DNA from 3 places in the Pseudomonas stagnisoli genome. Region 3 is predicted to be linked to each of the others. Evidence: predicted binding sites of a transcription regulator. Region 3 holds the regulator's gene; each other region holds the start of a gene.
What was found. Region 3 encodes LexA, which represses DNA repair genes until DNA is damaged. Its sites were predicted from a motif close to CTGTNTNNNNANACAG; they were not measured.
Positions count from the first base shown of each region.

Region 1: the regulator LexA is predicted to act here: its motif matches at 3,241-3,256, upstream of imuA (translesion DNA synthesis-associated protein ImuA).
Region 2: the regulator LexA is predicted to act here: its motif matches at 7,811-7,826, upstream of recN (DNA repair protein RecN).

Region 1 is NZ_CP184361.1:2,516,876-2,526,698, forward strand. Features, by position in the region: gene recR (recombination mediator RecR) at 1-511, opposite strand, end outside; gene ACOAPY_RS12050 (YbaB/EbfC family nucleoid-associated protein) at 676-1,002, opposite strand; gene dnaX (DNA polymerase III subunit gamma/tau) at 1,027-3,117, opposite strand; gene imuA (translesion DNA synthesis-associated protein ImuA) at 3,296-3,901, shown strand; gene ACOAPY_RS12065 (Y-family DNA polymerase) at 3,910-5,316, shown strand; gene ACOAPY_RS12070 (error-prone DNA polymerase) at 5,292-8,381, shown strand; RNA gene ffs (signal recognition particle sRNA small type) at 8,502-8,598, opposite strand; gene ACOAPY_RS12080 (methyl-accepting chemotaxis protein) at 8,680-9,823, opposite strand, start outside.
Region 2 is NZ_CP184361.1:1,032,810-1,042,632, reverse strand. Features, by position in the region: gene carB (carbamoyl-phosphate synthase large subunit) at 1-1,697, opposite strand, end outside; gene carA (glutamine-hydrolyzing carbamoyl-phosphate synthase small subunit) at 1,734-2,870, opposite strand; gene dapB (4-hydroxy-tetrahydrodipicolinate reductase) at 3,057-3,860, opposite strand; gene dnaJ (molecular chaperone DnaJ) at 3,871-4,998, opposite strand; gene dnaK (molecular chaperone DnaK) at 5,112-7,028, opposite strand; partial or broken gene grpE (nucleotide exchange factor GrpE) at 7,137-7,706, opposite strand; gene recN (DNA repair protein RecN) at 7,851-9,521, shown strand; gene fur (ferric iron uptake transcriptional regulator) at 9,583-9,823, opposite strand, start outside.
Region 3 is NZ_CP184361.1:2,850,129-2,859,951, reverse strand. Features, by position in the region: gene fadB (fatty acid oxidation complex subunit alpha FadB) at 1-2,081, shown strand, start outside; gene fadA (acetyl-CoA C-acyltransferase FadA) at 2,112-3,287, shown strand; gene ACOAPY_RS13730 (DUF1653 domain-containing protein) at 3,350-3,604, shown strand; gene topA (type I DNA topoisomerase) at 3,695-6,304, shown strand; gene ACOAPY_RS13720 (DUF6586 family protein) at 6,376-6,897, shown strand; gene ACOAPY_RS13715 (hypothetical protein) at 7,064-7,297, shown strand; gene sulA (SOS-induced cell division inhibitor SulA) at 7,347-7,814, opposite strand; gene lexA (transcriptional repressor LexA) at 7,832-8,443, opposite strand; gene ACOAPY_RS13700 (TetR/AcrR family transcriptional regulator) at 8,687-9,394, shown strand; gene ACOAPY_RS13695 (L,D-transpeptidase family protein) at 9,435-9,823, shown strand, end outside.

The DNA.
Region 1 (9,823 bases), 330 kb from region 3:
GGGCGATGCGCGACAGCACGATGCCCTTGCCCGCCAGCATCTGCGCGATGTAGTGAGCCGTGGCCTCGCCCTCCACCGTCGGGTTGGTGGCGAGGATCACCTCAGAGAACTGGCTGGCGCCGATATGCGCCAGCAACTCGGGAATGCCGATGGCTTCCGGGCCCAGGCCATCCAGCGGCGAGAGGTGGCCCTTGAGCACGAAGTAGCGCCCGCGATAGCCGGTCTGCTCCACCGCGAACACGTCCAGCGGTCCCTCCACCACGCACAGCAGCGAGTCGTCGCGGCGCGGATCGCTGCACTGCGGGCACAGCTCGTCCTCGCTCAGGGTGCGGCAACGCTTGCAGTGCCCCACCCCCTCCATGGCCGCCGCCAGCGCCTGCGACAGGCGCATGCCACCGCTACGATCGCGCTCCAGCAACTGCAGGGCCATACGCTGCGCGGTCTTCTGCCCGACACCGGGTAGCAGACGCAGCGAATCGATCAGTTGGCGGATCAGCGGGCTGAAGCTCATGGGCAAGTGTCGCTATGTGAATGAGGCTGCGCGGAGCAAGGGGCGTTCAGGCGGCGTGCAGGGCAAGGCGCGAGAAGGCGTGGGCACCGGAGTTTACTGCGCGTAAATGAGGATGCCCGCGCCTTCGAGCAACGCAGCCATGTGCGTCGACTGGGCGGCCCGGTTTAGAAGGGCATTTTGAAGCCGGGGGGAAGCTGCATGCCTGCGGTCATACCGGCCATCTTCTCCTGGCTGTTCTGCTCGACCTTGCGCACGGCGTCGTTCACCGCAGCGGCGATCAGGTCTTCCAGCACTTCCTTGTCTTCCTGCATCAGGCTGTCGTCCAGGGTGATGCGCTTGACGTCGTGGCGACCGGTCATCACCACGCTCACCAGGCCGGCACCGGACTGGCCGGTGACTTCGGCGTTGGCCAGCTCTTCCTGCATCTTCTGCATTTTTTCCTGCATCTGCTGGGCCTGCTTCATCAGGCCCGCCATGCCGCCTTTCATCATGATGGTGTTCCTCGGCTAATCGACTCAGGGAGTCAGGGGTTCGATGGAGTCGGGGCGAATGCTCGCCCCGAACTGTTGAATCATCTGCTGCACCAGCGGGTCGTCATGGATCGACTGCTCGGCCAGGCGCTGACGCTCGGCGCGCTTGCGCGCGGCAGCCTGGGCCGGAGTCTCCTGCTCGGGACGCAGCAACTCGATGCGCAGGTTCAGGCTGCGCCCCAGGTGCTGATTGAGCGCTTCGTTCAGGCGACGCTGCTGGGTGGCATTGAACAGCGCACTGTGCGCCGGGTCCAGGTGCAGCAGCCAGTCGTCACCCTTGGCCTCGACCAGGGTGCAGTTGGCGCCGATGCTGCCGGTCATGCCGGACAGGCCCAGGCGCGGAAACAGATCCAGCCACTCGGCGGCCAGGCCGGTGGCCGGCTGCGCCGCCGGTAATGGCTCGGGCTCGGCCGGCGCCGCCGCAGGCGCGTCGAAGTCGTAATCGAGGCTGTCGGCATCGGCCTCGTAGTAGTCGTAGTCGCCGGGCGGCGGCTCGTCGTCATCGCCCTCCTCGACCGGCGCTGCCGCAACGCTCGGGGCCGAGGCCGCCGGTGCCGGCTCGAGCGGCACAGCGGCAGTGGTTTCAGGAACACTTGCAGCAACCTGCGCGACCGGCTCGGCAACCTGTACGGGCGATTGTGCTGCGGGCGCTTCCCAGGGCAGATCGACCGGCGCTGCCTCGACCACTGGCGCAGGCAGCTCGACAGGTGCGGGGGTGGCGGCCATGGCCGGTGTGGCTGCAGGGGTGGCAGTTTCACTCGGAGCCGGAGCCGGAGCCGGAGCCGGAGCCGGAGCCGGAGCCGGAGCCGGAGCCGGAGCCGCCACAGGCTGGGGTTCCGGCACGGCTGGCGCAACAGCTGGAGCAACCGAAGCAACGATAGCGGCCGGCGCAGCCACGGGGGCCACACCGGCCACCGGGGTCTGGCTGGAATCAGCGGTGGCCTTGCTGATCCCCAGGTCCTTTAAAGGTGACCTCGGCGCTCCATCGGCATCCGCCGGGCGGAACGCCAGCATGCGCAGCAGCACCATCTCGAAGCCACCGCGCGGGTCCGGCGCCAGCGGCAGGTCGCGGCGGCCGATCAGGCCCATCTGGTAGTAGAACTGCACGTCTTCGGCCGGCAGCGCCTGGGCCAGCGCCAGTACCTTGTCGCGGTCGCCCTGGCCGTTGTCCACCGCCTCCGGTAGCGCCTGGGCGATGGCCACACGGTGCAGCACATTGAGCATTTCCGAGAGCACGCCATTCCAGTCCGGGCCTTGCTCGGCCAGGTGGCGCACCGCTTCGAGCAGCGCACGGGCATCGCCTTCCAGCAGCGCATGCAGCACGCCGTAGACCTGGCCGTGATCAAGAGTACCGAGCATCGAGCGCACATCGGCGGCCAGCACCTTGCCCTCACCGAAGGCGATGGCCTGGTCGGTGAGGCTCATGGCGTCGCGCATCGAGCCGTCGGCGGCGCGGCCGAGCAGCCACAGGGCGTCTTCCTCGAACGAAATGCTCTCGGCGGTCAGTACATGGGTCAGGTGCTCGACCACCCGCTCTGGCGGCATGTTCTTCAGGGAGAACTGCAGGCAGCGCGAGAGGATGGTGACCGGCAGTTTCTGCGGGTCGGTAGTGGCGAGCAGGAATTTGACGTGGGGTGGCGGCTCTTCGAGGGTCTTGAGCAGCGCGTTGAACGAGTGCGTGGAGAGCATGTGCACTTCGTCGATCAAGTAGACCTTGTAGCGCCCACGGCTAGGTGCGTACTGCACGTTTTCCAGCAGTTCGCGGGTGTCCTCCACCTTGGTGCGGCTCGCGGCGTCCACCTCGATCAGGTCGACGAAGCGGCCCTCGTCGATCTCCCGGCACACCGAGCAGGTGCCGCAGGGAGTGGAGCTGATGCCGGTTTCGCAGTTCAGGCACTTGGCGATGATCCGCGCGATGGTGGTCTTGCCCACGCCGCGGGTACCGGTGAACAGGTAGGCGTGGTGCAGGCGCTGGCTGTCCAGGGCATTGATCAGGGCCTTGAGCACATGGGTCTGGCCGACCATCTCGCGGAAGCTGCGCGGACGCCATTTACGTGCAAGGACCTGATAACTCATGAAAAACCGTCGCGGCTGAGAGTGCGGAAGTGGCTAATCCTAGCGGAGCACCGGGTAAATTGCATCCGCCATGGACTGCGCCCCTCATCGGGGTGGACTTGCTGACCTCCGCCTCATCGAATACTGTTTTTATATACAGTATTTTAGCGATATCGCCATGCATGCCCAGACACACTTCATGAACGCCCGAAACAGTGCCCTAGCCAACCTGCTGGATGAGCGCCGTGTATGGAAGGGCCAGGCCCTGGCGCCGAAGGCCGGCACCCATCCCACAGGCCATGCCACGCTCGACGCTGTACTGCCAGGTGGCGGCTGGCCCGAGGAGGCGCTCAGCGAGATCCTGCTGTCCGCCCCCGGCACGGGGGAACTGCGCCTGCTGTGGCCGACCCTGGCGCGTCTGAGCCGGGCCGGCGAACGCCTGGTCCTGGTGGCCCCTCCCTACCTGCCGTATGCCCCCGCCTGGCAGGCAGCAGGTATCGATCTGGACCGCCTGGAGATCATTCGTGCCCGTAGGGAGGAAACCTTGTGGGCCGCCGAGCAGTGCCTGCGCTCCGGCAGCTGTGGCGCCGTACTGTGCTGGCCGGAACACGCCAGCGACCGCGCCCTGCGCCGCCTGCAAGTAGCCGCTGAAACCGGGCATACCCTGGCCTTCACCTATCGCCCGGCCAGTGCCGCGCACAACCCCTCGCCTGCGGCCTTGCGCCTGTGGCTGGAGGGATCTGGCCAATTGCGAGTGCTCAAATGCCGTGGCGGCCTGGCACCGGCCCACGCCATCCGGATCTGATCGTCGCCATGCGCTGGGCTTGTATCCTCCTGCCGCAACTCGCGCTGGACCATGCGCTACGCCAGCGGGATGACCCGCACACGCCGCTCGCGCTGCTCACCGGGCCGGCCAACCGTCGCGTCATACAGACGCTCAACCCGGAGGCCCGCGAGCTTGGCTTGCGCGCCGGCATGCTCCTGAGCACTGCCCAGCTTCTGAGCCGTGATTTCGCCACTGCCGACTATGACCTGGCGGCCATCGCGCACTGCCAGGGGTTTCTCGCCAGTTGGGCCTACCGCTTCAGTTCGCAGGTCAGCCTGCACTATCCCCGCGCCCTGCTGCTGGAAGTGCAATCCAGCCTCGCCCTGTTCGGCCCCTGGCCTCGCCTGGAGGCCCGCCTGCGCGAGGAACTGGAGCTGCTTGGCTATCAGCGACGCATCGTCCTGGCACCCAACCCGGCGGCCGCTCGCGCCCTGGCCAATGTTCACGACGGCCTGGCCGTGGCAGACGAGGCCACCCTCGCCCAGGCCATCGGCCGCTTGCCGGTACAGCGTGCCGGGCTTGGCCGTGACGAAGCCGAGGCATTGCTGCGCATGGGTCTGCGCAGGCTGGACGCCGTGTTGCGGCTGCCGCGCGAAACCCTGGCACGGCGCTTCCCCGCCAGCCTGCTGGAACATCTCGACCGCCTGTTGGGCCGCCGTCCGCTGGCCCTGGACTTCTACCTGCCGCCGGACGAGTTCAGTACGCGTATCGAGTTGAATTTCGAGGTTCAGTCGCATCAGGCCCTACTCTTCCCACTGCGCCGTGTCATCAGTGATCTGGCCGCCTACCTGGCGGGCCGCGACAGCGGTGTACAGCGCTTCACCCTCATGCTTGAACACCGCAGCGGCGTGCCGACCGGGCTGAACGTCGGCCTGCTCGCCGCCGAACGCGAAGCGGACCGGCTGTTCGAGCTGACCCGCACGCGCCTGGAGCAGCTGCAGCTACCGGCACCGGTATTGGCGTTGCACCTGCAAGCCCGCGACTTGCCGGCCTTCGTACCGCAACGGCGGGAGCTGTTCGAGGCTCGACCACAGCAGAACCTCGGCTGGGAACAGCTACGCGAGCGCCTGCGCGCCCGCCTGGGCGATGATGCCCTGCAGGGTCTCGGTGCACATGCCGACCCGCGGCCCGAACACGCCTGGCGCCCCTATCCCGGCAGAGCACCAACCGAGACTCGCCCACGCCCCGGCTGGTTGCTGGGCGAGCCCGAGGCGCTGCGCGAGGCGCCGCTGCAGCTGCTGGCCGGCCCCGAGCGCATCGAATCCGGCTGGTGGGATGGCGGCGATCTGCGTCGAGACTACTACCGGGCACGGCTGCGCAGCGGCCAGCAGGCCTGGGTGTTCCACGAGCCGGGAACGGACAACCGCTGGTGGCTGCACGGATGGTTCGCATGAGTGGTTACGCCGAACTGCACTGCCTGTCCAACTTCAGTTTCCAGCGTGGGGCCTCCAGCGCCCTGGAGCTGTTCGAGCGCGCCCAGCGCCTGGGCTACCAGGCACTGGCGATCACCGATGAATGCAGCCTGGCCGGCATCGTACGTGCCTGGCAGGCTGCCAGGACCACGGGTGTGCCGCTGATTGTCGGCAGTGAAGTCCGTATCGAGGCAGGCCCCAAGCTGGTTCTTCTGGCCAGTAACCTCACCGGTTATCAGCAGCTCTGCCACCTGATCACCCAGGCCCGGCGCCGCGCAGAGAAAGGCCGCTACCGCCTGCGGCCGGATGACCTGCAAGGCCCGCTCGACGGTCTGCTGGCGATCTGGCTGGCGGACGACGAGCACCGCGCCGGTTCCTGGCTTAAGGAGCGCTTTGGCCAGCGATTGTGGCTGGGTATCGAGCTGCACCGAGGCCCGGATGATGCGTCAAAACTGACCAACCTGCTGGATCTCGCCAAGCACACGGGAATTCCCGCAGTGGCCTGTGGCGATGTGCACATGCATGCCCGCGGCCGCCGCGCCCTGCAGGACTGTATGACGGCCATCCGTCAGCACCTGCCGCTGACCGAGGCCGGGCAATATCTGTTCGCCAACGGCGAGCGTCATCTGCGGCGCCTGGAGGAGCTGCGCGAACTCTACCCGCCCGAGCTGCTGGAAGAGAGCCTGCGCATCGCCGCACGCTGCCGCTTCGATCTGGGTGAGTTGCGCTACCAGTATCCCCATGAGGTAGTTCCCGCCGGTGAGAACCCTACCAGCTGGCTGCGCCGCTTAGTCGAGCAAGGCATACGCACACGCTGGCCGGATGGCGTGGCGCAAAAGGTTCGCGACCAGCTGGAGAAGGAGCTGCAGCTGATTGCCGAACTGAAATACGAGAGCTACTTCCTCACGGTCCACGACATCGTCGCCTTCGCCCGCAGCCAGCACATCCTCTGTCAGGGGCGCGGCTCGGCGGCCAACTCGGCGGTGTGCTTCGCCCTCGGCATCACCGAGCTGGACCCTGGCCGCAGCAACTTGCTGTTCGAGCGCTTCCTGTCGCGCGAGCGCAACGAGCCGCCGGATATCGACGTGGACTTCGAGCACGAGCGTCGCGAGGAAGTCATCCAGTACGTGTTTCGCCGCTATGGCCGCCATCGCGCCGCCCTCACCACCGTGGTCAACCGTTACCACGCCGCTGGCGCCATCCGCGACGTCGCCAAGACCCTCGGCCTCCCGGCCGAACAGCAGAGCGCCCTGGCCGACTGCTGCGGCCGCTGGAGCGACCGCCTGCCCTCGGATGAACGCCTGGGCGAGGCCGGCTTCGACCCACAAAGCCCGCTACTACGCCGCCTTCTGGCGTTGACCGGGCAACTGATAGGCTTCCCTCGCCACCTGTCGCAGCACCCCGGTGGCTTCGTCATCTCCGAGCAGCCGCTGCATGAACTGGTACCGGTAGAGAACACGGCCATGGCCGACCGCACGGTGATCCAGTGGGACAAGGACGACCTGGATGCAGTCGGCCTGCTCAAGGTCGATGTGCTGGCCCTGGGCATGCTCAGTGCACTGCGCCGCTGCTTCGACCTGATCGAAAGCTATCGTGGGCAGCGCTGGACCCTGGCGACGCTACCCCAGGAGGACAAGGCCACCTACGAGATGATCAGCCGGGCCGACACCATCGGCGTATTCCAGATCGAGTCACGGGCACAAATGGCCATGCTGCCGCGCCTGCGTCCACAGTGTTACTACGACCTGGTCATCGAGGTGGCCATCGTCCGCCCCGGCCCGATCCAGGGCGACATGGTTCATCCCTATCTGCGACGCCGCAATCAGGAAGAGGCGGTCACCTACCCCAGCGCTGAACTCAAGCCCGTCTTCGAGCGCACCCTGGGCATTCCCCTGTTTCAGGAACAGGTTATGGAGCTGGCGGTGGTTGCCGCCGGCTATACGCCAGGCGAAGCGGATGACCTGCGCCGCTGCATGGCCGCCTGGAAGCGGCACGGCGGCCTGGAGCCGCACCGGCAAAAGCTCACCCAGGGCATGCTGGAACGAGGCTACAGCCTCGAGTTTGCAGCGTGCATCTTCGAGCAGATCAAGGGCTTCGGCGACTATGGCTTCCCCGAATCACATGCCGCCAGCTTCGCCCTGCTCACTTACGCCAGCAGCTGGTTGAAGTGCCATGAGCCCGCCGCCTTTGTCTGCGCCCTGATCAACAGCTGGCCGATGGGCTTCTACAGCCCCGACCAACTGCTACAGGACGCTCGCCGCCATGCTGTCGAAGTGCGCCCCCTGGATGTGCGGCACAGCACCTGGGACTGCAGCCTGGAGCCGGCCGAGGGAGTAAAACCCGCCATCCGCCTGGGTCTGCGCCTGATCCGCGGACTGCAACAGGCAGACATGCAGCGCCTGATCGCTGCACGACAGCGGCGGCCTTTCTCCGATATCGCCGACCTGTGCCTGCGCGCCGGCCTGGACTCGCGCTGCCGTGCCCTTCTGGCGGACGCCGGAGCCCTGCAAGGTCTGGCCGGCAATCGCCACCAGGCACGCTGGGCGGTAGCCGGCGTAGAGAAACAGGCGCCACTGTTCGCGGGCCTGCCAGCGGAGGCCGAGGTCGCGGTGCAGTTGCCAGCGCCCAGCATCGGCGAAGATGTACTCGGCGACTACGCCAGCAGCGGCACGACTCTCGGCCCACACCCGCTGAGCCTGCTGCGCGGGGAACTGCAGTCACGCCGCTGCCGCAGCGCGGCGGAGCTGCTGCAGATCGGCAACGGCCGCCTGGTCAAGGTCGCCGGCCTGGTCAGAGGCCGCCAGCGCCCGCAGACCGCCAGTGGCATCACCTTCGTCACGCTCGAAGACGAGCATGGCATGGTCAACGTAGTGGTCCGCCACGAACTGGCCGAGCGTCAGCGCCGGGTACTGGTCAGCTCGCAACTGATGCAGGTGGACGGTCATCTGGAAGAAAAGAGCGGCGTACGCCACGTCATCGCCGGCCGCCTGCACGACCTCACGCCACTGCTCGAGGGCCTGGATGTACGCAGCCGGGATTTCCGCTAAGCCCGAGAAGGAGCGGTAAAGGACAGCGCTGATTTGCAGAAGCGCAACGATGGATCACCCTTTGGATCACCTGAGTGACCAAGGCAAGGATCGTCGGCATTCATGGGGATTTGGAGGCGGCCCCACCAGCCACACCCCGGCACACGATGTTCCCGCTATGGCTGCTTCCTTCCGGACCTGACCAGGTTGACGGGTAATCGTTGCGGGGGGACCGATGGGACCACCATAACGAAGCCCGTCGAACGACGGGCCGCGCCATTGTACTGGTAAACCGGGAAGTTACAACCGCTTCAATCACTTACACACGGAAACGACCCACCAGCTGGGCCAGGCCATGCGACAGTTCGGACAGGCGGGCACTGGCCTGGGTGCTCTGCTCGGAAGTCTGTGCCGCCTCGTTGGAAAGGTCGCGGATGTCACTGATGTTGCGTGCGATCTCTTCGGTCACGCTGCTCTGCTCCTCGCAGGCGGTGGCGATCTGCGCGGCCATGTCGTTGATCCGCGCCACCGAGTCACCAGTGGCAGACAACGCGCCATCCACGCCAGCGGCCCGCTCGACGCTGAAGCGCGCTTTTTCGCTGCCGGAGTGCATGGCCTTAACCGCATTGTGCACGCCAACCTGCAGACGCTCGATCATCTGCTGGATATCCTTGGTGGAGTCCTGGGTGCGCGCGGCCAGCGCACGCACCTCGTCGGCCACCACGGCAAAACCGCGGCCCTGTTCACCGGCACGCGCCGCCTCGATGGCCGCGTTGAGTGCCAGCAGGTTGGTCTGTTCGGCAATCCCCTTGATCACCGCCAGTACAGCACCGATGTTGGCTGTCTCCTGCTCCAGAGTCTGGATAGTGTCGGAGGCACTCTCCACCTCATTGGCCAACTGGCGGATGGCGTGGATGGTGGCGCCCACCACCTCGGCACCCTCGCGGGACTGCAGCTCGGCACTGCGCGCCGCATCGGCGGCATTCTGCGCATTGCGCGCTACCTCGTGCACGGCTGCGCTCATCTCGGTGGCAGCCGTGCTGACCTGATCGACCGCCGCATGCTCGCTGGTGATCAGACGATCATTGGCCGCAGCCATGCCAGCCAGTGTCTGAGCAGACTGGGCGACTTCGCCGGTCACCCGGCCAACCTCGCGAATCAGCGGTTGCAGCTTGTCGAGGAAACGGTTGAAAGCGTCGCTCAGCTTGCCCAGTTCATCACGCGAAAGCACCTCCAGGCGCACACGCAAATCGCCATCGCCCTCGGCAATCTGTTCGATGCGATGCAGCAGATTGTGCAGGGGACGAGTCACCAGCAACGGGAAGCCGACTACCAAGACGCAACAAATGAGCAAACCGATGGCAATGATCAGCCCCTGCTGCCAGCTGCGCTCCTCACCCAGGGCAATAGCAGCCTTGCCTTCGGCATTGGCTTCGTTGTCCTCCAGTTCACCGAGCTTGTCG
Region 2 (9,823 bases), 1.8 Mb from region 3:
CCGCCGAGGATCATGATCTTGTCGCGGCCCGACGGCGCGGCCTCGCACTCTTCCTCGTAGGTCGAGTACATGTAGGCGGTGTCGGTGGCGAACTCGGCGGCGCAGGTGTCGACGCGCTTGTACACCGGCAGCACTTTCAGCTTGTGGCGGTGGGCGCGCAGGCTCTTCTCGGAGACGCCGAGCAGCTTGGCCAGACGTGCGTCGGAGAAGCCCTTGCGCTTGAGCTTGAACATCAGGTCGTAGTCGATGGCGGACAGGCCGAGGGTCTTGACCTTCTCCTCTTCCTTGACCAGATCCTCGATCTGCACCAGGAACCATTCGTCGATGCGGGTCAACTCGAACACTTCGGCCACGCTCTTGCCGGCGCGGAAGGCGTCGGCCACGTACCAGACGCGGTCGGCGCTCGGCACGGTCAACTCGCGACGCAAGGTGCTCTCGGCTTCCGGGTCATTCAGGTCGAGTTTCTCGTCGAAACCGGCCACGCCGACTTCCAGGCCGCGCAGGGCTTTCTGCATGGACTCCTGGAAAGTGCGGCCGATGGCCATGACTTCACCCACGGACTTCATTTGGGTGGTCAGGCGGGCGTCGGCCTTGGGGAACTTCTCGAAGGCGAAACGCGGGATCTTGGTGACGACGTAGTCGATGGCCGGCTCGAACGAGGCCGGGGTGCGACCGCCAGTGATGTCGTTGCTCAGCTCGTCGAGGGTGTAACCGACGGCCAGCTTGGCGGCGATCTTGGCGATGGGGAAGCCGGTGGCCTTAGAGGCCAGCGCCGAGGAACGCGACACGCGCGGATTCATCTCGATCACGACCATGCGACCGGTGTTCGGGCAGATGCCGAACTGCACGTTGGAGCCGCCGGTTTCCACGCCGATCTCGCGCAGCACCGCCAGGGAGGCGTTACGCAGGATCTGGTATTCCTTGTCGGTCAGGGTCTGCGCCGGCGCCACGGTGATCGAGTCACCGGTGTGCACGCCCATCGGGTCGAAGTTTTCGATGGAGCAGACGATGATGCAGTTGTCCTTCTTGTCGCGGACCACCTCCATCTCGTATTCCTTCCAGCCGATCAGCGACTCGTCGATCAGCAGCTCGCTGGTCGGCGACAGATCCAGGCCGCGGGCGCAGATTTCTTCGAATTCTTCACGGTTGTAGGCGATGCCGCCGCCAGTGCCGCCCATGGTGAAGGACGGACGGATGATGCAGGGGAAGCCGACCTTCTCCAGCACGCCGTAGGCTTCTTCCATGTTGTGCGCGATGCCGGAAACCGGGCAGGCCAGGCCGATGTCTTTCATCGCTTTGTCGAAGCGCGAACGGTCTTCGGCCTTGTCGATGGTGTCGGCATTGGCACCGATCATCTCGACGCCGAATTTTTCCAGGATGCCGTGCTTTTCCAGGTCCAGAGCGCAGTTCAGCGCGGTCTGGCCGCCCATGGTCGGCAGCAGGGCGTCCGGACGCTCCTTCTCGATGATCTTGGCCACGGTGGCCCACTTGATCGGCTCGATGTAGGTGGCGTCGGCCATGGCCGGGTCGGTCATGATGGTGGCCGGGTTGGAGTTCACCAGGATGACGCGGAAGCCTTCTTCCTTCAGGGCCTTGCAGGCCTGGGCGCCGGAGTAGTCGAACTCGCAGGCCTGGCCGATGACGATGGGGCCGGCGCCGAGGATCAGGATGCTTTTGATGTCTGTACGTTTTGGCATGTTTCTTACTCGAATCCTTGGGTCAGTCGGCGGGGCTTAGCGGCGCTTGGCCATGGCTTCGATGAAGCGATCGAACAGCGGGGCCACGTCGTGCGGGCCGGGGCTTGCCTCCGGGTGCCCCTGGAAGCTGAAGGCTGCCTTGTCGGTGCGCTCGATACCCTGCAGGGTGCCGTCGAACAGCGACTTGTGGGTGGCGCGCAGGTTGCCCGGCAGGCTGGCTTCGTCCACGGCGAAACCGTGGTTCTGGCTGGTGATCATCACCACGCCGGAGTCCAGGTCCTGCACCGGGTGGTTGGCACCATGGTGGCCGTGGCCCATCTTCAGGGTTTTGGCACCGGAGGCCAGGGCCAGCAGCTGGTGGCCGAGGCAGATACCGAATACCGGAATCTCGGTATTGAGAATTTCCTTGATCGCGGCGATGGCGTAATCGCACGGCTCGGGATCGCCGGGGCCGTTGGAGAGGAACACGCCGTCCGGGTTCAGCGCCAGCACGTCCTTGGCCGGAGTCTGCGCCGGCACCACGGTCAGGCGGCAGCCACGCTCGACCAGCATGCGCAGGATGTTGACCTTGACCCCGTAGTCATAGGCGACCACATGGTAGGGCAGCTCGCTGGCGGCGATTTCCGGGTGGCTGTCGGTTTTCAGATTCCACACACTGGAACGCCATTCGTAGCGCCCGATGCAGCTGACCACCTTGGCCAGGTCCATGCCCTTGAGGCCGGGGAAGCTGCGCGCCAGTTCCAGGGCCTTCTCCTCGGTCGCGCCTTCGCCAGCCAGGATGCAGCCGTTCTGCGAACCCTTCTCGCGCAGGATGCGGGTCAGGCGACGGGTATCGATGCCGGCGATGGCGACGGTGCCGTTTTCCTTCAGGTACTCATCCAGCGGCTGCTTGTCACGCCAGTTGCTGGAGATCAGCGGCAGGTCGCGAATGATCAGGCCGGCGGCCCACACGCGGTTGGATTCGGCGTCTTCCGGCGTGGTGCCGGTGTTGCCGATATGCGGGTAGGTCAGGGTGACGATCTGCTGGGCATAGGAAGGATCGGTGAGGATTTCCTGATAGCCGGTCATGGCGGTGTTGAACACCACCTCACCAATGGTATGGCCATCGGCACCAATGGCTTCGCCGCGGAAAATGCTGCCGTCAGCGAGTGCGAGTATGGCTGGCTTAGTCAAGAAGACCTCCCTTAGATCTGCTGCTTGTTCAAACGCAGGTTGTAAAAAAGCGGGATGACGTATTGACCGTCACCCCGCTTCTTTATCTGATTCATTCTGCGTTACTTTTAGTGGACACACTAAAGCGGGCAGCTTACAGGAAAAGCCCTTTTCGGTCCAGCAATTGCATGGACCGAAAAGGTATTTTCAGTTCAGGCCCAGCACGTCCTGCATGTCATAAAGACCAGCAGGCTGTGCCTGCAGCCACAGCGCTGCGCGCACCGCGCCCTTGGCGAAGGTCATGCGACTGGAGGCCTTGTGGGTGATCTCCACGCGCTCGCCGTCGGCGGCGAACAGCACGGTGTGGTCGCCCACCACATCGCCGGCACGCACGGTGGCGAAGCCGATGGTCTCGCGCTCACGCGCACCGGTCTGGCCTTCGCGTCCATAGACCGCGACCTTGCGCAGATCACGCCCCAGGGCGTTGGCCACCACCTCACCCATGCGCAGTGCGGTACCGGACGGCGCGTCGACCTTGTGCCGGTGGTGCGCTTCGATGATCTCGATGTCGACATCATCGCCCAGCACCCGCGCGGCGGTATCCAGCAGCTTCAGGCAGAGGTTGACACCCACGCTGTAGTTGGCGGCGAAGACGATCGGGATCTCCTGCGCGGCGGCCTCCAGCTGCTGCCGCTCCTCCGGCGAGAAGCCGGTGGTGCCGATGACCATGGCCTTGCCGGCGCGACGACATACTTCCAGATTCTTCAGGGTCACCGAAGGGTGGGTAAAGTCGATCAGCACGTCGAACTGATCGAGCACGGCATCCAGCTCACCCACCAGGGTAACGCCAATCTTGCCCTGCGCCGCCAGCTCGCCGGCATCGGCACCGATCAGGCTGCTGTCCGGGCGATCCACAGCCGCGGTCAGCTTGGCACCTTCGGCCTGGCCGACCGCCTCGATCAGGATCTTGCCCATGCGCCCGGCGGCGCCCATCACTGCAATACGTCGCATAGCCGATTCCTTAAATATCGCCGAAGAAACGCTTCATGCCATCGAACCAGCCACTGGCCTTGGGCGAGTGGGAGCTGTCACCTTCGAGCGTCTTGCGGAACTCTTCCAGCAGCTCGCGCTGGCGCTTGTCCAGGTTGACCGGGGTTTCCACCGCCACCTTGCACAGCAGATCGCCGGCACCGCCGCCACGCACCGGTGCCACGCCCTTGCCACGCAGGCGGAACAGCTTGCCGGTCTGGGTGCCTTCCGGGATCTTCAGCTTGACCCGGCCATCCAGGGTCGGCACTTCCAGCTCGCCGCCCAGCGCCGCATCGGCGAAGCTGATCGGCACCTCGCAATACAGATGCTTGCCGTCACGCTGGAAGATCGGGTGCTCACGCACGTTGACCACCACGTAGAGGTCGCCGGCCGGCCCGCCATGGGAGCCCGCCTCGCCCTCGCCGGACAGGCGGATGCGATCGCCGGTATCGACACCCGCGGGCACCTTGACCGACAGGGTCTTGCTCTCTTCCACGCGCCCCTGACCGTGGCAGCTGCCACAGGGGTCAGTGATCATCTTGCCGCTGCCATGGCAGCGCGGGCAGGTCTGCTGCACCGAGAAGAAGCCCTGCTGCATGCGCACCTGGCCGATGCCACCACAGGTGGTACAGGTCACCGGGCTGGTGCCCTTCTTGGCGCCAGTACCATCGCAGGTCTTGCAACCGACCAGGGTCGGCACGCGAATGGTCACGGTGGTGCCGCGCACCGCCTCTTCCAGGTCCAGTTCCAGGGTGTAGCGCAGGTCGGAGCCGCGCTGGGCACCGCCACGCTGGCCGCCACGACCGCCACCGAAGAAGTCGCTGAACACGTCACCGAAGATGTCGGAGAAGTTGGCGCCGCCGAAGCCGCCGGCACCGCCGCCGCCCATCTGCGGATCGACCCCGGCATGGCCGTACTGGTCGTAGGCCGAACGCTTGGCGGCGTCGGAGAGCACCTCGTAGGCCTCGTTGGCCTCCTTGAATTTCTCTTCGGCGCCCTTGTCGTCCGGGTTGCGGTCCGGGTGGTACTTCATCGCCAGGCGGCGGTAAGCTTTTTTCAGCTCCGCTTCGCTGGCGCCGCGCTCGACTCCGAGCACTTCGTAATAGTCACGTTTGGCCATAAATCCTCAACACCTCTGATTCACAGGCTCCAGACACGCCAACGCGGGAGCAAGCCCCCGCGCGGAGAATCGCCGACCGCAACGCGGCCGACTGGCACCCTAGTAAGCGGGGCTTACTTGTTGTCCTTGACCTCTTCGAACTCGGCATCGACCACATCGTCGGCCGCGTCCTTGGCACCCTCGGCGCCCTGGGCGGCAGCGCCCGGCTGCGGCTGCTCGGCGTACATCTTCTGCGCCAGCGGGGTGGTGGCTTCGGACAGAGCATTGATCTTGGCCTCGATCTCGGCCTTGTCGTCGCCCTTGAGGGCCACTTCCAGGTCGCCGATGGCCTTCTCGATGGCCGCCTTCTCGTCGGCAGTGGCCTTGTCGCCCGCCTCGGTGATCATCTTGCGGGTGGCGTGGACCAGACCGTCGCCCTGGTTGCGGGCCGCGGCCAGCTCTTCGAACTTGCGGTCTTCCTCGGCGTTGGCCTCGGCGTCACGCACCATGCGCTCGATTTCCTCGTCGGACAGGCCGGAGTTGGCCTTGATCACGATCGACTGCTGCTTGCCGGTGGCCTTGTCCTTGGCGGACACGTGCAGGATGCCGTTGGCATCGATATCGAAGGTCACTTCGATCTGAGGCACGCCACGCGGGGCCGGCGGGATCTCGGCCAGGTCGAACTTGCCCAGCGACTTGTTCTGCGCGGCCTGCTTGCGCTCGCCCTGCAGCACGTGGATGGTCACGGCGCTCTGGTTGTCGTCGGCGGTGGAGAACACCTGCGACTTCTTGGTCGGGATGGTGGTGTTCTTCTCGATCAGCGGAGTCATCACGCCGCCCATGGTCTCGATGCCCAGGGTCAGCGGGGAGACGTCGAGCAGCAGCACGTCTTTCACGTCACCAGCCAGCACGGCGCCCTGGATGGCAGCACCGATGGCCACGGCTTCGTCCGGGTTGACGTCCTTGCGCGCTTCCTTGCCGAAGAACTCGGCGACCTTCTGCTGCACCAGCGGCATGCGGGTTTGACCACCGACCAGGATCACCTCATCGATGCTGCCGACGTCCAGGCCGGCGTCCTTCAGGGCGATGCGGCACGGCTCGATGGTGCGGGCCACCAGCTCCTCGACCAGGGCCTCCAGCTTGGCGCGGGAAATCTTCACATTGAGGTGCTTCGGACCGGTCGCGTCGGCAGTGATATACGGCAGGTTGACATCGGTCTGCTGGCTGGAGGACAGCTCGATCTTGGCCTTCTCGGCCGCCTCTTTCAGGCGCTGCATGGCCAGCGGATCGCCTTTCAGGTCGATACCGGACTCTTTCTTGAACTCGTCGACGAGGTAGTCGATCAGGCGGATATCGAAGTCTTCACCACCGAGGAAGGTGTCGCCGTTGGTGGCCAGCACTTCGAACTGGTGCTCGCCATCGACTTCGGCGATCTCGATCACCGACACGTCGAAGGTACCGCCGCCCAGGTCATAGACGATCACGGTGTGGTCGCCCTTGGCCTTGTCCATGCCATAGGCCAGAGCCGCGGCGGTCGGCTCGTTGATGATGCGCTTGACGTCCAGACCGGCGATGCGACCGGCGTCCTTGGTGGCCTGGCGCTGGCTGTCGTTGAAGTAGGCCGGAACGGTGATCACCGCCTCGGTGACCGGCTCGCCCAGGTAGTCCTCGGCGGTCTTCTTCATCTTCTTCAGCACTTCGGCGCTGATCTGCGGCGGCGCCATCTTCTGGCCCTTCACTTCCACCCAGGCGTCACCGTTGTCGGCCTTGGCGATCTTGTAGGGAACCATCTTGATGTCCTTCTGCACCACGTCTTCCTCGAAGCGGCGGCCGATCAGGCGCTTCACCGCGTAGAGGGTGTTGTGCGGGTTGGTCACGGCCTGGCGCTTGGCGCTCTGGCCGACCAGGGTCTCGCCGTCATTGGTGTAGGCGATGATGGACGGGGTGGTACGCGCGCCTTCGGCGTTCTCGATGACCTTGACGTTACCGTTTTCCAGAATGGCGACGCAGGAGTTGGTGGTTCCCAAGTCGATACCGATGATCTTGCCCATGTTCATTATCTCCGAAACTGTGTCTTTAACCTTGAGTACGGCGCGCCTGGTTGCCCGCCGTCACCTAATGAATCGCTTGCCCTGTAGATGGGGTCGCCGCGAACTATTTCAAGCCTGCTCGTCGATCGACGGCGGCGGGGTCAGCGGCGCCTTGCTCACCACCACCATGGCCGGGCGCAGCAGGCGGCCGTTCAGCAGGTAACCCTTCTGGAACACCTTGAGTACGGTGTTCGGCTCGGCGTGAATGCTTTCTTCCATCGCCATGGCCTGATGGTGCTCCGGATTGAAGGGTGCACCGTGCGGATCGACCGCCTCCAGTTGGTGACGCTTGAGGGTGTCAACGAACAGCTTGAGGGTCAGTTCCATGCCTTCGCGGATGGCCTTGCTCGCCTCGTCGGCGGCGCTGGTCAGCTCCAGGCCGCGCTCCAGGCTGTCGACCACCGGCAGCAGGTCGTTGGCAAACTTCTCCAGGGCGAACTTGTGCGCCTTCTCCACGTCCTGCTCGGCGCGGCGGCGCACGTTCTGCAGGTCCGCCGCCATGCGCAGGGACTGATCCTGGGCAGCGGCCAGCTGCTCTTCGAGGCTCTGCACGCGCGCAGCCAGCTCGTCACCGGCGACCGCTTCGTTCGCCTGCTGCTCTTGCGGGTTGGTGTCCAGGGTCTGTTCGTCTGCCATTGGGTCCTCCTGATTAAACGTCGGCGGGTCATGGCCCGCGCTTCTTGCCGCCTATATGGGGGCCGCGCACAGGGTTTCAAGGGTTATTGCCCGGACAAAACAAAACACTGTATAAATACCCAGCACAAACTTTTGGGAGCGCTCTCCATGCTGGTGCACCTGTCCGTTCACAACTACGCCATCGTCGAACATCTGGACCTCGAACTGCAGCGCGGCATGTCGGTGATCACCGGCGAGACCGGCGCCGGCAAGTCGATCATGCTCGACGCCCTCGGCCTGGCCTTGGGCGACCGCGCCGACAGCGGCGTGGTCCGCCCCGGCGCGGACAAGGCGGACATCCTCGCCAGCTTCGACTTGGAGGACATCGCCGAGGCCCGCGCCTGGCTGGCCGAACGCGACCTGGACAACGACGGCCCGTGCATTCTGCGCCGGGTCATCACCAGCGAAGGGCGCTCGCGCGGCTATATCAACGGCTCCCCCTGCCCGCTGGGCGATCTCAAGGCCCTCGGCGAACTGCTGATCGACATCCACAGCCAGCACGAGCACCAGTCGCTGCTCAAACCCGACACCCACCGCCGCCTGCTCGACGAGTATGCCGGCAGCCAGGAACTGGCGCGCCAGGTGCAGCTGGCCGCGCAACGCTGGCGCCAGACGCGCCAGGAACTGCAGCGCCTGTCTTCCAGCGGCGACGAACAACGCGCTCGTCATCAGCTGCTCAGCTACCAGCTGGAAGAGCTGGAGAACCTGGCCCTGGGCGACAACGAGCTGGAACAGCTGGAGCAGGAGCACAAGGCCCTGAGCAATGCCGAGCAGCTGCTCGGTGCCTGCCGTCAGGTGCTCGACCTATGCAGCGAAAGCGATGCCGGCAACGTACTGTCGGCACTGACGGCCAGCCTCAACCGCCTGGGCGGCTTCAGTGACCAGCCAGCACTGGGCGAAGCCACCAACCTGCTGGCCAGCGCGCAGATCCAGGTCGAGGAGGCGATCGGCGAACTGAACCGCTTCATCGATCACTTCGATGCCGACCCGCAGCGCCAGCAGCTGCTGGAGGAGCGCCTGGACGCCATCTATGGCCTGGCGCGCAAACACCGGGTGCAGCCCTTCGAACTGGCCGAGCTGCAGCAACGCCTGCTGCAGGAACTGGAAGGCCTGAACGCCGACGACGAGGCGGTCGAGCGCCTCGGCGAGGAACTGGCCGCCTATGAACGTCACTACCGGGAGAAGGCCGATGAACTGAGCACCCTGCGCCGGCAGGCTGCCAGCCGTCTGGCCGAGGCGGTGCAGGCGGAGATGCAGACCCTCGGCATGCCGGGCGGTCGCTTCAGCATCGAACTGCAGGCGGGCACCAGCGACGAGCCGCAACCGCAGGGGCTGGAGCAGGTGGAATTCCTGGTCAGCGCCAACCCCGGCCAGCCGCTGAAATCGCTGGCCAAGGTCGCCTCCGGCGGCGAGCTTTCACGGATCAGCCTGGCCATCCAGGTGATCACCGCACAGACCTCGCGCGTGCCGACCCTGGTATTCGACGAAGTCGATGTCGGCATCGGCGGCCCCACCGCCGAAGTGGTCGGCCAGCTGCTGCGCCGCCTCGGCGAGCGTGGCCAGGTGCTGACCGTAACCCACCTGCCGCAGGTGGCCGCCCAGGGTCACCAGCACCTGTTCGTGCACAAGGCGCGCGGCCAGGACAGCACCCAGACGGCAGTCGCCTGCCTGACGCCGGAAGGCCGGGTCGAGGAGATCGCCCGCATGCTCGGCGGCGTCGACCTGACCGAGGAATCCCTGGCCCATGCGCGCAAGATGGTGACCAAGGCCCAGGCCTGAAAAAGCCAGCAATAAAAAAGGCGCCCATCGGGCGCCTTTTTTATTCCGCTGAGACCTGCGCTTACTTTCTCTTGCGCACGTACAGCACCAGATTGTGATCGACCAGATCGAAACCGTGCTGCTTGACGATTTCCTTCTGCAGTTTCTCGATCTCCGGATCGAAGAACTCGATGACCTCGCCGGAATCCACGCAGACCATGTGATCATGGTGACCGCCATCCGCCAGTTCGAATACGGCATGACCACCATCGAAGTTGTGGCGTTCGACCAGGCCGGCGGCCTCGAACTGGGTCAGTACGCGG
Region 3 (9,823 bases):
ACCTCAAGGGTGAGTCCGTTAACAAGTTCAACCGTCTCACCCTGACCGAGCTGCGTCAGTCCGTGGATGCCATCAAGGCCGACGGTTCGATCAAGGGCGTAATCGTCACCAGCGGCAAAGACGTGTTCATCGTCGGCGCCGACATCACCGAATTCGTCGACAACTTCAAGCTGCCCGACGAAGAGCTGGTGGCCGGCAACCTCGAAGCCAACAAGATCTTCAGCGATTTCGAAGACCTGGCCGTTCCGACCGTTATCGCCATCAACGGCATCGCCCTGGGCGGCGGTTTCGAGATGTGCCTGGCCGGTGACTATCGTGTCGCCGCCGAGAGCGCCAAGATCGGCCTGCCGGAAGTCAAGCTGGGCATCTACCCGGGCTTCGGCGGCACCGTGCGCCTGCCGCGCGTGATCGGTACCGACAACGCCATCGAGTGGATTGCTTCCGGCAAGGAAAACAAGGCCGCCGACGCCCTGAAAGTGGGTGCCGTCGATGCCGTGGTTGCCGCCGACAAGCTCCACGCCGCCGCTCTGGACCTGGTCAAGCGCGCCATCTCCGGCGAGCTGGACTACAAGGCCAAGCGTCAGCCCAAGCTGGAAAAGATCAAGCTCAACGCCATCGAGCAGATGATGGCCTTCGAAACCGCCAAAGGTTTCGTCGCTGGCCAGGTCGGCCCGAACTACCCGGCTCCGGTCGAGGCCATCAAGACCATCCAGAAAGCTGCCAACTTCGGTCGCGACAAGGCCCTGGAAGTCGAAGCCGCCGGCTTCGTCAAGCTGGCCAAAACCTCCGTTGCCGAAAGCCTGATCGGTCTGTTCCTGAATGACCAGGAACTGAAGAAGAAGGCCAAGCAGCACGACGAGATCGCCCGCGACGTGAAACTGGCCGCCGTACTCGGCGCCGGCATCATGGGTGGCGGTATCGCCTACCAGTCGGCCTCCAAAGGCACTCCGATCCTGATGAAGGATATCCGCGAAGAGGGTATCCAGATGGGTCTGAACGAGGCTTCCAAGCTGCTCGGCAAGCGCGTCGAGAAAGGCCGCATGGCTCCGGCCAAGATGGCCGAGGCGCTGAACGCCATTCGCCCGACCATGTCCTACGGCGACTTCGGTGCCGTCGACATCGTGGTCGAAGCCGTGGTCGAGAACCCGAAGGTCAAGCAGATCGTGCTGGCCGAGGTGGAAGGCGTGGTGAAGGAAGATGCCGTCCTGGCTTCCAACACCTCCACCATCTCGATCAACCTGCTGGCCAAGGCCCTCAAGCGTCCGGAAAACTTCGTCGGCATGCACTTCTTCAACCCGGTACACATGATGCCGCTGGTTGAGGTCATCCGTGGTGAGAAGTCCAGCGACGTGGCCGTTGCCACCACCGTGGCCTACGCCAAGAAGATGGGCAAGAACCCGATCGTGGTCAACGACTGCCCCGGCTTCCTGGTCAACCGCGTGCTGTTCCCGTACTTCGGCGGCTTCTCCAAGCTGCTGGGCTTCGGTGTCGACTTCGTGCGCATCGACAAGGTCATGGAGAAGTTCGGCTGGCCCATGGGTCCGGCCTACCTGTCCGACGTGGTTGGTATCGACACCGGTCACCATGGCCGTGACGTGATGGCCGAAGGCTTCCCGGATCGTATGGGCGTTGAAGGCAAGACCGCCGTCGACGTGATGTACGAAGCCAACCGCCTGGGCCAGAAGAACGGCAAGGGCTTCTACGCCTACGAGACCGACAAGCGCGGCAAGCCGAAGAAAGTCTCCGACCCGGCCGCCTACGAGCTGCTGAAGTCGATCGTCGTCGAGCAGCGTGAGCTGACCGACGAAGACATCATCAACTTCATGATGATCCCGCTGTGCCTGGAAACCGTTCGTTGCCTGGAAGACGGCATCGTCGAAACCGCAGCTGAGGCCGACATGGGCCTGATCTACGGTATCGGCTTCCCTCCCTTCCGCGGTGGTGCTCTGCGTTACATCGATTCCATCGGTGTGGCCGAGTTCGTCGCCCTGGCCGACAAGTACGCCGAGCTGGGCGCCCTGTACCACCCGACCGCCAAGCTTCGTGAAATGGCCGCCAAGGGCCAGAAGTTCTTCGGTTAATCGCGCAGCGAACAGAGCGAGAGTAGAAATATGAGCCTGAATCCGAGAGACGCAGTCATTGTCGACTTCGGTCGTACCCCGATGGGTCGTTCCAAGGGCGGCATGCACCGCAACACCCGTGCCGAGACCATGTCGGCACACCTGATCAGCGGCGTCCTGGCGCGTAACACCAAGCTGGACCCGGCTGAAGTCGAAGACGTGATCTGGGGTTGCGTCAACCAGACCCTGGAGCAGGGCTGGAACATCGCGCGCATGGCGTCGCTGATGACCCAGATCCCGCACACCAGTGCCGGCCAGACCGTCAGCCGTCTGTGCGGTTCCTCCATGAGCGCCCTGCACACTGCTGTGCAGGCCATCCAGACCGGCAACGGCGACGTCTTCGTCGTCGGCGGTGTGGAGCACATGGGCCACGTTGGCATGATGCATGGCGTCGATCCGAACCCGCACCTGTCCCTGTACGCTGCCAAGGCGTCGGGCATGATGGGTCTGACCGCCGAGATGCTGGGCAAGATGCACGGCATCAGCCGCGAGCAGCAGGATGCCTTCGGTGAGCGTTCTCACCGTCTGGCGCACAAGGCCACCGTCGAAGGCAAGTTCAAGGATGAAATCATCCCGATGCAAGGCTACGACGAGAACGGCTTCCTGAAGGTGTTCGACTTCGACGAAACCATTCGTCCGGAGACCACCCTGGAAAGCCTGGCGGCCCTGAAGCCGGCGTTCAACCCGAAAGGCGGCACCGTGACCGCGGGTACTTCCTCGCAGATCACCGACGGCGCTTCCTGCATGATCGTCATGAGCGCCCAGCGCGCTCAGGACCTGGGCATCCAGCCGATGGCCGTGGTTCGCGCCATGGCCGTTGCCGGTGTCGATCCGGCCATCATGGGCTACGGCCCGGTACCGTCCACTCAGAAGGCACTTAAGCGTGCCGGCCTGACCATGGACGATATCGATCACGTCGAGCTCAACGAAGCCTTCGCCGCTCAGGCCCTGCCGGTGCTGAAGGACCTGAAACTCCTCGACAAGATGGAGCAGAAGGTCAACCTGCATGGTGGCGCCATTGCTCTGGGTCACCCGTTCGGCTGCTCCGGTGCGCGTATCTCCGGCACCCTGCTGAACGTGATGAAGCAGAACGGCGGTACTCTGGGCGTGTCCACCATGTGCGTGGGTCTCGGCCAGGGCATCACCACCATCTTCGAACGCGTCTAAGCGTTAGTCGATGCGAAGACCGGGGCCTTGTGCCCCGGTTTTTGTTTTTCAGGAGAACTCCCATGCAACTGCAACCTGGCCTCTACCGCCACTACAAGGGGCCGCAGTACCGCGTGTTCGGTACCGCGCGCCATTCGGAAAGCGAAGAGTGGCTGGTGGTCTATCAGGCACTTTATGGTGATTTCGGCCTGTGGGTGCGGCCGCTCGAGATGTTCTGTGGCACGGTCGAACTGGACGGCGAGACGGTGCCGCGCTTTGCTCTGATCGAGGCCGAACCGGCGGTGATCGGGCAGGGGGCTGCCGGGAATCACGCTTGACCGCAACTCGACAGCCACTATATATAGCGGTGCCTTGATAGGCTCCCGCCGCTTATTCTTTCTTTTTCGTATTCAGGAATTCTCCAGTCCATGGGCAAATCGCTGGTCATCGTGGAATCCCCGGCCAAGGCCAAGACCATCAACAAGTACCTGGGCAACCAGTTTGTGGTGAAGTCGAGCATCGGCCATATTCGTGACCTGCCCACCAGCGGTTCCGCCAGTGCCAGCAAGGAGCCGGCCAAGCGCGGCAAGGCCGCGGCTGCCGAGGCGCCGGCCCTGTCGCCCAAGGAGAAGGCCAAGCGTCAGCTGTTCGCGCGCATGGGCGTTGATCCCGAGCATGGCTGGAAAGCCAAGTACGAGATCCTGCCCGGCAAGGAGAAGGTGATCGAGGAATTGCGCCGACTGGCCAAGGATGCCGACACCATCTACCTCGCAACCGACTTGGACCGCGAAGGGGAGGCCATCGCCTGGCACCTGCGCGAGGCCATCGGCGGCGACGATAGCCGCTACAAGCGCGTGGTGTTCAACGAGATCACCAAGAAGGCCATCCAGGAGGCCTTCTCCCAGCCCGGCGAACTGGACATCAACCGCGTCAACGCGCAGCAGGCACGCCGCTTCCTCGATCGCGTGGTGGGCTACATGGTCTCGCCGCTGCTGTGGGCCAAGATCGCCCGTGGCCTCTCCGCCGGTCGCGTGCAGTCGGTGGCGGTGAAGCTGGTGGTGGCGCGTGAAAAGGAAATCCGTGCCTTCGTCCCGGAAGAATACTGGGAAGTGCACGCCGATCTGGGCACCGCCAAGAGCGACAAGGTGCGCTTCGAGGTGGTCCGCGAGAACGGCGAGGCCTTCAAGCCGCTGAATGAGGCCCAGGCCATGGCGGCGCTGGAAAAGCTCAAGGCCTCCAGCTACAGCGTGGTCAAGCGCGAGGACAAGCCGACCTCGAGCAAGCCGTCCGCGCCGTTCATTACCTCCACCCTGCAGCAGGCGGCGAGCAACCGACTCGGCTTCGGGGTGAAGAAGACCATGATGATGGCCCAGCGTCTCTATGAGGCGGGCTACATCACCTATATGCGTACCGACTCGACCAACCTGTCGGCCGATGCCATCGAGATGGTGCGCGGTTTCATCGACAACGAGTTCGGCCAGAAATACCTGCCGGCCAAGCCGAACCTTTACTCCAGCAAGGAGGGCGCCCAGGAAGCGCACGAGGCGATTCGCCCGTCCGACGTCAATCTGCGCCCGACCCAGCTGTCCGGCATGGAGCGTGACGCCGAGCGCCTGTACGAGCTGATCTGGCGCCAGTTCGTGGCCTGCCAGATGCCGCCGGCCGAATACCTGTCCACCAGCGTCAGTGTGGCGGCCAGTGGCTTTGAACTGCGTGCCAAGGGCCGCATCCTCAAGTTCGACGGCTACACCCGCGTGCTGCCGCAACAGAGCAAGCCAGGCGAGGACGACGTACTGCCGGAGATGAAGGAAGGCGAGGCGCTCAAGCTGCTCAAGCTCGACCCCAGCCAGCACTTCACCAAGCCGCCGGCGCGCTTCTCCGAGGCCAGCCTGGTCAAGGAGCTGGAAAAGCGCGGCATCGGCCGTCCGTCCACCTATGCGGCGATCATTTCCACCATTCAGGAGCGCGGCTACGTCACCGTACACAACCGTCGCTTCTATGCCGAGAAGATGGGTGACATCGTCACCGAGCGCCTCGACGAAAGCTTCGCCAACCTGATGGACTACGGCTTCACCGCCGCCATGGAAGAGCATCTGGACGATGTGGCCCAGGGCGAGCGCGACTGGAAGCACCTGCTCGACGAGTTCTATGGCGACTTCAGGAAGAAGCTCGAAGTGGCCGAGACGGCGGACAAGGGCATGCGTGCCAACCAGCCGACTCCGACCGATATCGCCTGCCGCGAATGCGGCCGGCCGATGATGATCCGTACCGCCTCCACTGGTGTTTTCCTCGGCTGCTCCGGCTATGCGCTGCCGCCCAAGGAGCGCTGCAAGGCCACCCTCAACCTGATCCCGGGCGATGAGATCGCTGCGGATGACGAGGGCGAGTCCGAGTCCCGCGTACTGCTGGGCAAGCACCGCTGCCCGATCTGTGCCACCGCGATGGATGCCTACCTGCTGGACGAGACCCGCAAGCTGCATATCTGCGGCAACAACCCGGATTGTGCCGGTTATGAGATCGAGCAGGGTCAGTACCGCATCAAGGGCTACGAAGGTCCGAGCCTGGAGTGCGACAAGTGCGGCAGCGAGATGCAGCTGAAGACCGGGCGCTTCGGCAAGTTCTTCGGTTGCACCAATGCCAGCTGCAAGAACACCCGCAAGCTGCTGAAGAATGGCGAGGCGGCACCGCCGAAAATGGATGCGGTGCCGATGCCGGAACTCAAGTGCGAGAAGGTCGACGACACCTACGTGCTGCGTGACGGGGCATCCGGCCTGTTCCTCGCCGCCAGTGGCTTCCCGAAGAACCGTGAGACCCGTGCGCCGCTGGTGCTGGAGCTGATTCCGCACAAGGACGAGATCGATCCCAAGTATCACTTCCTGCTGGCTGCTCCAGCCAAGGATCCCGATGGCCGTCCGGCAGTGATCCGCTACAGCCGCAAGACCAAGGAGCAGTATGTGCAGAGCGAAGTGGACGGCAAGCCCACCGGCTGGCGCGCCTTCTTCGATGGTGGCAAGTGGAAGATCGAAGACAAGCGCTGATCTCTGTTGCCCTCTGATACCGGGTGCTGATGCACCCGGCATGTTCCGCTCTCGCAGTCGAGGAGTAGGCCATGGCTCACGAGCCCTATACCCGTACCAACCAAAAGATCTTTTTCGCCGGCCTGGCGTTGGAGAGTCTGCGCAAAGCCGAGGCTGGCGAGGCCATGAATGCCCAGGCGCTGATGCAGGCCGAGCGTGAGGTCGTGCTGTTCCATCTGCATGGCGCCGTATTGGCGCTGTGCCACGAGATAGCCGATTACTACAAGCTGGCCGAGGCCCGTGCCCCTCGAGTCGAGCTGCTGCTGAATCAGGACGTCCTGCAGCGTTCACCGACGCCTGAGCTTGCCGAGCTGATGGAAATCGCGGCTCAGCCGGAGAGTTGGTTAGCGCAGTTGTTGGCTGCTCATGCCGCGCTGTTCCTGCCGCCGCAGGCGCCGAAGACGGCCAAGGTGGACCCGACCCTGCCGCTGATCCAGACGGTCAGCCTGGAGCCAGAAGAGGCACCGCAGTTGGGCTACGCCGAGCTGGAGAGCTGGCGCCAGCAACTCAAGCAGCTGGTATTGCGCTACCGGGAGTCGCTCAGCGAGTGCTGAGATTCGCGGCGGGTCGCTTGCATGGCGATACGCCGGCCTCTGGAATGCATATCTTCGGCGATCAGTGCAGCTGCAGTGCGGCTTGCCCCGGGGCTGTTTGCGCCTTCCGGGCTAGGGCCTGAGGGCGGGTACTGTTACACTGGCACCTCGCTAGGAGAACCGCACCATGTCCACTTCCTTCCTCGAAATCGTCGAACTGCCCGATGGGCGCATCATTCTGCGCCGTGCCGAGGATGAAGAAGTGCTGGTGACGCTGGACTTCTCGGCGGATGCCAAGGCCTTCCTGCAGGGCCATCATGTCGAAGTGGCCAAGGCCATGCTCAATGTCGGCGTGCAGATGGCCGGTCGCCTTGCCGAAGGTGATATCGAGCAGGATGAGCAGCCGCGCGTGCTGCACTGATCGATTGACGGGCCGCCCATGGCCCTATGCAGCCTTGCTCCGAAGCGCCTCAATCCAGGCGGATATTCAGGCTTTGCGCGCTACCCAGGCGTGCGGCACTGCTCAGGCTGGCTCGCTGGCCGGGCAGCAGGCTGATCCAGCTCACCACGGTATGGCTGCGGCCCAGGCGTAAGGCCTCACGAGCCAGCTCCAAAGCATCCTGGCCGGCGCGCGGTTGCAATACCAGTAGTCGATCGAGATTAAGGCCGGCACTACGTAGCCAGGCATTGGTGATGGCGGCGGGCGGAGCGACCAGGGTCAGCCAGCGGGCGTCCTGGTTCAGACTCAGCTCGCGCAGCACCGGGCCGAGCAGGTGGCGGCAGTTGCCGAGCGAGCCGGACAGGCGCAGTTCACTGAAGGGCTCCGGCTCGTCGAGCCAGGGCGCCTGCACGGCTTCGTCGAGCAGCGGCAGGTGGGTGCCGAGGAAAGCTTCAAACAGCGGAAGTTGCGAACGATTCAGCGACTGCGGGAACTGCATGAAGCTCTCCTTGATACTTAGCGGCGGATCACGCCGACACTCAGGCCTTCGATCACCAGATCCTGTTCTTCCAGATTCACCTCGATAGGCGCGAACTCCGGGTTCTCGGCGATCAGTAGCACCTTGTTGCCGTTGCGCTGGAAGCGCTTGACTGTGACTTCGTCGTCGATGCGTGCCACCACGATCTGGCCGTTGCGGGCCTCGCGGGTGGTGTGCACGGCCAGCAGATCACCGTCGAAAATGCCGATGTTCTTCATGCTCATACCGCGGACGCGCAGCAGGTAATCGGCCTTGGGATGGAAGAACTCCGGGTTGATCTTGCAGGTGTCTTCCACGTTCTGCTGGGCGAGAATCGGTGCGCCGGCAGCGACCCGGCCAATGACCGGCAGACCTTCCTCTTCATTGGCGGCCGGTTCGAAGCCGGGGATGCGAATGCCGCGGGAAGCACCCGGGGTCATCTCGATCGCGCCTTTGCGGGCGAGGGCCTTGAGATGCTCCTCGGCGGCATTGGGCGATTTGAAGCCCAGTTCCTGAGCAATCTCGGCGCGCGTCGGCGGGTAGCCGTTGTCTTCCAGGCAGCGTTTGATGAAGGCGAGGATTTCGGATTGTCGCGGCGTCAGTTTGAGCATGCTGGCGGTCTGTCTGTTTATACAGTTGCTGTGATTATATACAGTGATTCTCCGCTGGCAACCTTTCTTTGTGGCCAGGCTTGGCGCGGCCCTTCTCACCACCCCGGCGGGTGGGTTGGGATTTCCGCTATCTGGCCTATGGTTAAATGCGTGACCGACCAGCCATGAATGGTCCTGCCAGACTTGACAGGCAGACAGTCTGAAACGTATGTTTCAAACAAGTGTTTGTCAGGTGAGGGTGTCATGGCTCAATCAGAAACTGTTGAGCGCATTTTGGATGCTGCCGAGCAGCTGTTCGCGGAGAAGGGCTTCGCCGAGACGTCTCTGCGTCTGATTACCAGCAAGGCCGGGGTCAACCTGGCGGCCGTCAACTATCACTTCGGCTCCAAGAAGGCGCTGATCCAGGCGGTGTTCTCGCGTTTCCTCGGGCCTTTCTGCATCAGTCTCGAGCGCGAGCTGGACCGGCGCATGGCCAAGCCGGAGATCAAGCCCAGCCTCGAAGAGCTGCTGGAGATGCTGGTGGAGCAGGCCCTGGCGGTAAAGCCGCGCAGTGGCAATGACCTGTCGATCTTCATGCGTCTGCTCGGCCTGGCGTTCAGCCAGAGCCAGGGCCACCTGCGCAAGTATCTGGAAGAGGTCTATGGCAAGGTCTTCCGCCGCTACATGCTGTTGCTGAACGAGGTCGCGCCCAGGCTGCCGCCGCTGGAGATCTTCTGGCGCGTGCATTTCATGCTCGGTGCCGCAGCTTTCAGTATGTCCGGTATCAAGGCGCTGCGCGCCATCGCCGAGAACGACTTCGGTGTGGATACCTCGATCGAGCAGGTGATGCGCCTGATGGTGCCGTTTCTCGCCGCCGGCATGCGCGCCGAAAGCGGCGTGACCGACGAGGCGCTGGCCAACGCCCAGTTCAAGCCGCGCAGCAAGGCGCCGGTAGCCGCCAAGGCCGTCTGAGGCTGTGCCCCTGCGGGCCGATGGGCTAAGCTAGCGGCCCATGCGCCCGCTCGACCTCCTGCATATCTCTATCGCCGACCAGTGCCTGTACGGGTTTACCGACGGGCAGCTGGTCGTGCGCCTGCCGGTTTCCACCGCGTTGAACGGGGCGGGCGAGCAGAGTGGGTCCAACTGCACGCCGCGCGGCCGCCATCAGGTGCGCGCGAAGATCGGCGACGGCCTGCCCGAGGGGGCCGTGTTGCGCGGGCGACGCTGGACCGGCGAAGTCTGGTCGGAGGCGCTGGATGCGCAGTTCCCCGGCCGCGACTGGATCCTCACCCGTATTCTCTGGCTCAGCGGCTGCGAGCCCGGTCGCAATCGCCTGGGCAAAGTCGATACCTTCCGCCGCTACATTTATCTGCACGGTACGCCGGACAATCAGCCCATGGG